Regions from separate parts of the Phytobacter palmae genome, predicted to be linked through region 1. Evidence: predicted binding sites of a transcription regulator. Region 1 holds the regulator's gene; each other region holds the start of a gene.
What was found. The regulator PurR, encoded in region 1, represses purine synthesis genes. The targets are predictions, from matches to a motif close to CANGCAAACGTTTGCNTG.
Positions count from the first base shown of each region.

Region 2: a site for PurR is predicted at 1,295-1,312, ahead of purE (5-(carboxyamino)imidazole ribonucleotide mutase). Genes of this name have one in related genera too.
Region 3: a site for PurR is predicted at 744-761, ahead of purM (phosphoribosylformylglycinamidine cyclo-ligase). Genes of this name have one in related genera too.

Region 1 covers NZ_JBCIVJ010000015.1:121,126-123,393, forward strand. Annotated here, with positions in the region: gene punR (DNA-binding transcriptional activator PunR) at 1-549, shown strand, start outside; gene purR (HTH-type transcriptional repressor PurR) at 566-1,591, opposite strand; gene cydH (cytochrome bd-I oxidase subunit CydH) at 1,890-1,979, shown strand; gene AAIG39_RS18195 (MFS transporter) at 2,146-2,268, shown strand, end outside.
Region 2 covers NZ_JBCIVJ010000001.1:333,556-335,823, forward strand. Annotated here, with positions in the region: gene ppiB (peptidylprolyl isomerase B) at 19-513, shown strand; gene lpxH (UDP-2,3-diacylglucosamine diphosphatase) at 516-1,238, shown strand; gene purE (5-(carboxyamino)imidazole ribonucleotide mutase) at 1,386-1,895, shown strand; gene purK (5-(carboxyamino)imidazole ribonucleotide synthase) at 1,892-2,268, shown strand, end outside.
Region 3 covers NZ_JBCIVJ010000012.1:96,003-98,270, forward strand. Annotated here, with positions in the region: gene upp (uracil phosphoribosyltransferase) at 1-589, opposite strand, end outside; gene purM (phosphoribosylformylglycinamidine cyclo-ligase) at 867-1,904, shown strand; gene purN (phosphoribosylglycinamide formyltransferase) at 1,901-2,268, shown strand, end outside.

The DNA.
Region 1 (2,268 bases):
GAACTGCTGGTCTCCCAGGAGGTATTTAACGGTGTATGGGATGCGCTGGCCGACGGACGTGTTGAACTGGCTATTGGCGCAACTCAGGCAATTCCGGTCGGGGGCCGCTATACCTTTCGCGATATGGGCATGTTGAGCTGGAAATGTGTGGTTGCGCGTCATCATCCGCTGGCGGCGATGGCGTCGCCGCTCAGTGATGATACGTTACGGAACTGGCCATCGCTGGTGCGCGAAGATACCTCCCGTTCGCTGCCTAAACGCATCACCTGGCTTCTGGATAATCAGAAGCGGGTTGTCGCCCCTGACTGGGAATCATCTGCTGCCTGCTTGTCTGCCGGGCTATGCATTGGGATGGTGCCAGCGCATTTTGCCCGTCCGTGGATCGATCGCGGTGAATGGGTTGCGCTGGCACTTGAAAATCCTTTCCCGGACGCCGCCTGTTGTCTGACCTGGCAGCAGAATGATGCTTCACCGGCGCTGAGCTGGTTACTGGATTACCTGGGTGACAGCGAAACACTGAACAGAGAGTGGCTGCGGGAGCAGGAATGAACTGCTCCCGGCAGGATTAACGGCGATAGTCGCGGAACGGACCATCGGCAACCGAGCGGCGTTCAATCAGACGCGGATGCACTTCAATTGATTGTGACTCTTCACGCTTGTTCACGATGCGGTCCAGTAGCATGTTAAACGCGGTTTCACCCAGCGAGTCTTTCGGCTGGTGGATAGTTGTCAGTGAAGGGGTAAAGAAACGTGAATTGCGCACGTTATCATAACCGATCACCGAAATATCCTGCGGCACGCGCAGGCCCATTTCATCAGCCGCGCACAACGCGCCCATCGCCATAATGTCGCCACCGCAGAACACCGCAGTCGGGCGAGAAGACTGAGTCAGTATTTGTTGCATCGCACGATAACCGGACTCCGGCTCAAAGTCGCCCTGCACAATCCAGTTTTCCGGTACATTGATGTGGGCCTCTTGCATCGCTTTCATAAAGCCACTAAGACGGCCGGCTCCCGTGTTGCGCTCTAATGGCCCGGGGATAACGCCAATTTCGCGATGGCCGCGTTCAATCAGATAACGGCCGGCCATATAGCCACCGGCAAAGGCGTTATCGATTACCGTATCGGTAAAATCGGCTTTTGCTTCGCCCCAGTCCATTACCACCATAGGAATATGGCGATATTCCTCCAGCATGCTGAGTAACGATTCCGGGTATTCAGAACACATGACCAGCAGACCATCCACACGTTTTTGCGCCATCATCGACAGATAGGCGCGCTGTTTTTCCAGGTTATTCCAGGCGTTACCGAGAATAAGGGTGTAGCCTTTCTGGAAACAATTTTTCTCAACTGCTTCGATGATCTCGGCGAAATAAGCCGCTTCGCTACTGGTCGCCAGCAAGCCAATAGATTTCGTGTGATTGACTTTCAAACTGCGGGCAACCGCGCTGGGAGAGTAGTGTAATTCTTTAATCGCTGCCCAGACCGCGTTGCGCGTCTCTTCTGCAACGAAACGCGTCTTGTTAATTACATGTGATACGGTTGTGGTGGAAACGTTTGCTCGCTTCGCTACGTCTTTAATCGTTGCCATCAGATCTTACTCCAGACCATATCGTAAACTCCTGATAATACATAAGGTAAACGTTTGCCTTCCATCACCCTTTACCCATAGAAGGGATTGCAATACGCCGGGAAAAAGACACTGGACGTCAGGAGGGGAGTCAATGGCCGGTACGCTAATAAATTTAGCGTCGAATTTTGTCTGATCTTGACCAAAAGGGGAAGTGCTAAAACGTGTATCACTCTAAATCCTGCAAGATTTTTACGTTTATTTGTGCAAAAATGCGTTACATCACTTTTTGTGTGGAAATTAATAAGGAGAAAAATTGATGAGCACCGACCTGAAGTTTTCTTTAGTGACTACCGTAATTGTACTCGCCCTGATTGTTGCTGGCGGACTCACTGCCGCACTGCATTGATTTACCCCGGGGGAGAGCCCTCTCTCCCTCGTCTCTCCTGTCGATTGTCATCAAATCAGCAATAGTCTTTTCCCATTTCGCTAACTTCTGTTTTTTGTGATTGATGTCATACTTTTGACTTCTGTGACGGTGTCGCGCGTCGACACGGCAATTCCGGAGTCTATTTATGAAGATCAATTTCCCACTGCTTGCCCTGGCGATTGGCGCTTTCGGCATCGGTACGACCGAATTTTCACCCATGGGGTTACTGCCCGTTATCGCCCAGGGCGTGGATGTCTCGATCCCGGCA
Region 2 (2,268 bases), on a different contig from region 1:
CCGGAACAGGATGCAAAAATGGTTACTTTCCACACTAATCACGGCGACATCGTAATCAAAACTTTTGATGATAAAGCGCCTGAAACAGTTAAAAACTTCCTGGACTACTGCCGTGAAGGTTTTTACAACAACACCATTTTCCACCGTGTCATTAATGGCTTTATGATCCAGGGCGGCGGCTTCGAGCCGGGCATGCATCAAAAAGCGACCAAAGACCAGATCAAAAACGAAGCCAACAACGGCCTGAAAAACACCCGTGGCACGCTGGCCATGGCGCGTACTCAGGCGCCACACTCTGCAACTGCACAGTTCTTTATCAACGTCGTGGATAACGACTTCCTGAACTTCTCTGGCGAAAGCCTGCAGGGTTGGGGCTATTGCGTATTTGCCGAAGTGGTTGAAGGCATGGACGTTGTAGACAAAATCAAAGCCGTTCCAACCGGCCGCAGCGGTATGCATCAGGACGTACCGAAAGAAGACGTCGTGATTGAAAGCGTGACCGTTAGCGAGTAATCGTGGCGACACTCTTTATCGCAGACCTTCATCTGCAAACAGAAGAACCGGCGATCACCGCCGGTTTTCTGCGTTTTTTAGCCGGTACAGCCCGTCAGGCTGACGCGCTCTATATACTGGGCGACCTGTTCGAAGCCTGGATTGGCGACGACGATCCCACTCCCCTGCACCGCGACATCGCCGCCGCCATCAAGGCGCTTGTCGACAGCGGCGTTCCCTGCTACTTCATCCACGGCAATCGCGACTTCCTGCTCGGCAAACGCTTTGCGCGCGAAAGCGGCATGCAACTTCTGCCGGAAGAGAAAGTGCTCGACCTCTATGGCCGCAAAGTACTGATTATGCACGGCGATACGCTCTGTACGGACGACGCAGGCTACCAGGCGTTTCGCGCTAAAGTCCACAAGCCCTGGCTCCAGAAACTTTTTCTCACCTTGCCGCTCTTTGTTCGCCAACGTATCGCTGCAAAAATGCGGGCGAGCAGCAAAGCCGCCAACAGCAGCAAATCACTGGCCATTATGGACGTCAATCCGCAGGCAGTCGTTGCCGCAATGGAAAGACAGCAGGTTCAGTGCCTGATCCACGGTCACACCCACCGCCCGGACGTACATGAGCTTATCGCAAACGGCAAACCCGCCATGCGCATTGTCCTCGGCGCCTGGCACACTCACGGTTCCATGGTGAAAGTCACCGAAAGCGATATCGAGCTTATCCCTTTTCCGTTTTGAGAATTTGAGCCCCCGGATGAGCGCGCATCGCCACAGCAGATTGCAGCATTCATCGCTACGCAACCGTTTTCCTTGCCCGTTTTCCATGCTATTCTTTGTGCCCTCAAAAGCTGTCCGTAGTCACACCCACAGGAGTTTTCTTAACGCATGTCTTCTGCTAAACAACCGGCGCGTATCGCCATTGTCATGGGATCGAAAAGCGATTGGGCAACAATGCAGTTCGCCACCGAAATCCTCGATATCCTGAATGTCCCGCACCACGTTGAAGTTGTCTCCGCTCACCGCACCCCCGATAAACTGTTTAGCTTTGCCGAAAGCGCCGAAGAAAATGGTTTTCAGGTGATCATTGCGGGTGCTGGCGGCGCGGCGCATCTGCCGGGGATGATTGCAGCGAAGACACTGGTGCCTGTGCTGGGTGTACCGGTACAAAGCGCTGCCTTAAGCGGTGTGGATAGCCTCTACTCTATCGTCCAGATGCCGCGCGGTATTCCGGTCGGAACGCTGGCCATTGGCAAAGCCGGGGCTGCGAATGCCGCCCTGCTGGCCGCGCAAATTCTGGCCCAACACGACGCTGAACTGCATCAGCGGCTGGCCGAGTTCCGTCGTGCGCAAACCGACGAAGTGCTGGAAAACCCGGACCCACGGGGTGCGGCATGAAACAGGTTTGCATTTTAGGTAACGGCCAGCTTGGCCGTATGTTGCGCCAGGCAGGCGAACCGCTGAGCATCGCCGTGTGGCCCGTGGGGCTGGATGCGGACCCGGAAGCCGTGCCGTTTGCCCAGAGCGTGATTACCGCTGAGATTGAACGCTGGCCGGAAACCGCCCTGACCCGCGAACTGGCGCGTCACCCGGCGTTTGTAAACCGCGATGTATTCCCGATTATTGCTGACCGTCTGACGCAAAAGCAGTTATTCGACAGACTCGAACTTGCCACTGCACCGTGGCAGTTGCTGGCCGACAAAAGCGAATGGCCTGCGGTCTTTAATACCCTGGGCGAACTGGCGATTGTAAAACGCCGTGTAGGCGGTTA
Region 3 (2,268 bases), on a different contig from region 1:
GGCCCGGAATAATGTATCCGTGCTCATTGAGGCCCTTGTCAATGGACGCGGTATACAGTTCAACGTCCGGGTGCGCTTTCTCCAGCGCAGCGAGGCCTTCCGGGGCAGCAACCAGCACCAGCACTTTGATGCTGTGGCAGCCTGCATTTTTCAGCAGGTCGATGGTGGCAATCATAGAACCACCCGTTGCCAGCATTGGGTCAACGACCAGCGCCATACGCTCGTCGATGTTAGAAACCAGTTTCTGGAAGTAGGGCACCGGCTCCAGGGTCTCTTCATTACGATAGATACCCACTACGCTGATGCGTGCGCTCGGAACGTGTTCCAGCACCCCTTCCATCATGCCCAGACCGGCACGCAGGATAGGGACTACGGTGATTTTTTTGCCTTTGATTTGTTCGACTTCTACCGGGCCGTTCCAGCCTTCGATAGTCACACGTTCAGTTTCCAGATCAGCAGTCGCTTCATAGGTCAGCAGACTACCGACTTCTGAGGCGAGTTCACGAAAGCGTTTGGTGCTGATGTCATTTTCACGCATCAGGCCCAGCTTGTGTTTGACGAGTGGGTGTTTTACTTCCACGACCTTCATACTCTTCTCCTTCCCCAAAACGGTGGCAGCCACAAAAAAAATCGCCGGATTATACCGCTTTTTTTCCGCCATGCTACAGGTGCGGCGTTGATCCGGATCAAACAGACTGGAAAAGAGTATACCGTAAGAATCCTCGGCGGCCTGAAATAATGGACTCGCAAACGTTTGCCTTCACTGTTAGAATTGCGCCGAATTTTATTTCCAAAACCGGATTAGTTCGGGTAACAGCCTGAAATATGACGGGTGAACCGCAAGCAAACGCGTGGGGACTCAAGCAGTGACCGATAAAACCTCTCTTAGCTACAAAGATGCCGGTGTTGATATTGACGCAGGCAATGCTCTGGTTGACCGAATCAAAGGTGTGGTGAAGAAAACCCGTCGTCCGGAAGTCATGGGCGGTCTGGGTGGCTTCGGCGCGCTGTGCGCATTGCCGCAAAAATATCGTGAGCCAGTACTGGTTTCCGGCACTGACGGCGTAGGTACCAAACTGCGTCTGGCGATGGATCTGAAACGTCACGACAGCATCGGTATCGACCTGGTGGCCATGTGCGTGAATGACCTGGTCGTTCAGGGCGCAGAACCGCTGTTTTTCCTCGACTATTACGCTACAGGTAAACTGGATGTCGACACCGCCGCAAGCGTAATCAATGGTATCGCGGAAGGCTGTCTGCAATCAGGCTGTGCGCTGGTGGGCGGCGAAACCGCTGAAATGCCAGGCATGTACCACGGCGAAGATTATGACGTGGCGGGCTTCTGTGTCGGCGTCGTTGAAAAATCAGAGATTATTGATGGTTCCAGAGTAGCCGACGGTGATGTCCTGATTGCACTGGCGTCCAGCGGTCCGCACTCCAACGGCTACTCTCTGGTACGTAAAGTCATCGAAGTGAGCGGTTGTGACCCGGAAACCACGCAGCTTGAAGGCAAATCCCTGGCCGATCACCTGCTGACCCCGACCCGTATCTATGTGAAATCGATCCTTGAACTGATTGAAAATGTCGACGTGCATGCCATCGCGCATCTAACCGGCGGCGGCTTCTGGGAAAATATCCCGCGCGTACTCCCGGACAACACCCAGGCCGTGATCGACGAGTCCTCCTGGCAATGGCCGGCGGTCTTCAACTGGCTGCAAACGGCAGGCAACGTCAGCCGTCATGAGATGTATCGCACCTTTAACTGTGGTGTCGGTATGGTTATCGCTCTGCCTGCTGATGAAGCAGATAAGGCCATCGCATTCCTCAATGACAAAGGTGAAAACGCGTGGAAAATCGGTATTATCAAAGCATCCGATTCCAGTGAACGCGTGGTCATCGAATGAAAAACATTGTGGTGCTCATTTCCGGCAACGGAAGCAATTTGCAGGCGATAATAGATGCCTGTAAGCAGAAGAAAATAAATGGCACCATCCGGGCAGTATTCAGTAACAAGGCCGACGCATTCGGCCTTGAGCGCGCGCGGGAAGCGAATATTCCCGCCCATGCGCTTCTTGCCTCTCAGTTTGCCAGTCGCGAAGCATTCGACCGCGAACTGATGCAGGAGATTGATGCTTACGCTCCGGATCTCGTTGTGCTGGCTGGCTACATGCGTATCCTCAGCCCGGCTTTCGTGGCGCATTATGCCGGTCGCCTTATCAATATCCACCCTTCCCTGCTGCCTAAATATCCCGGTTTACATACCCACCG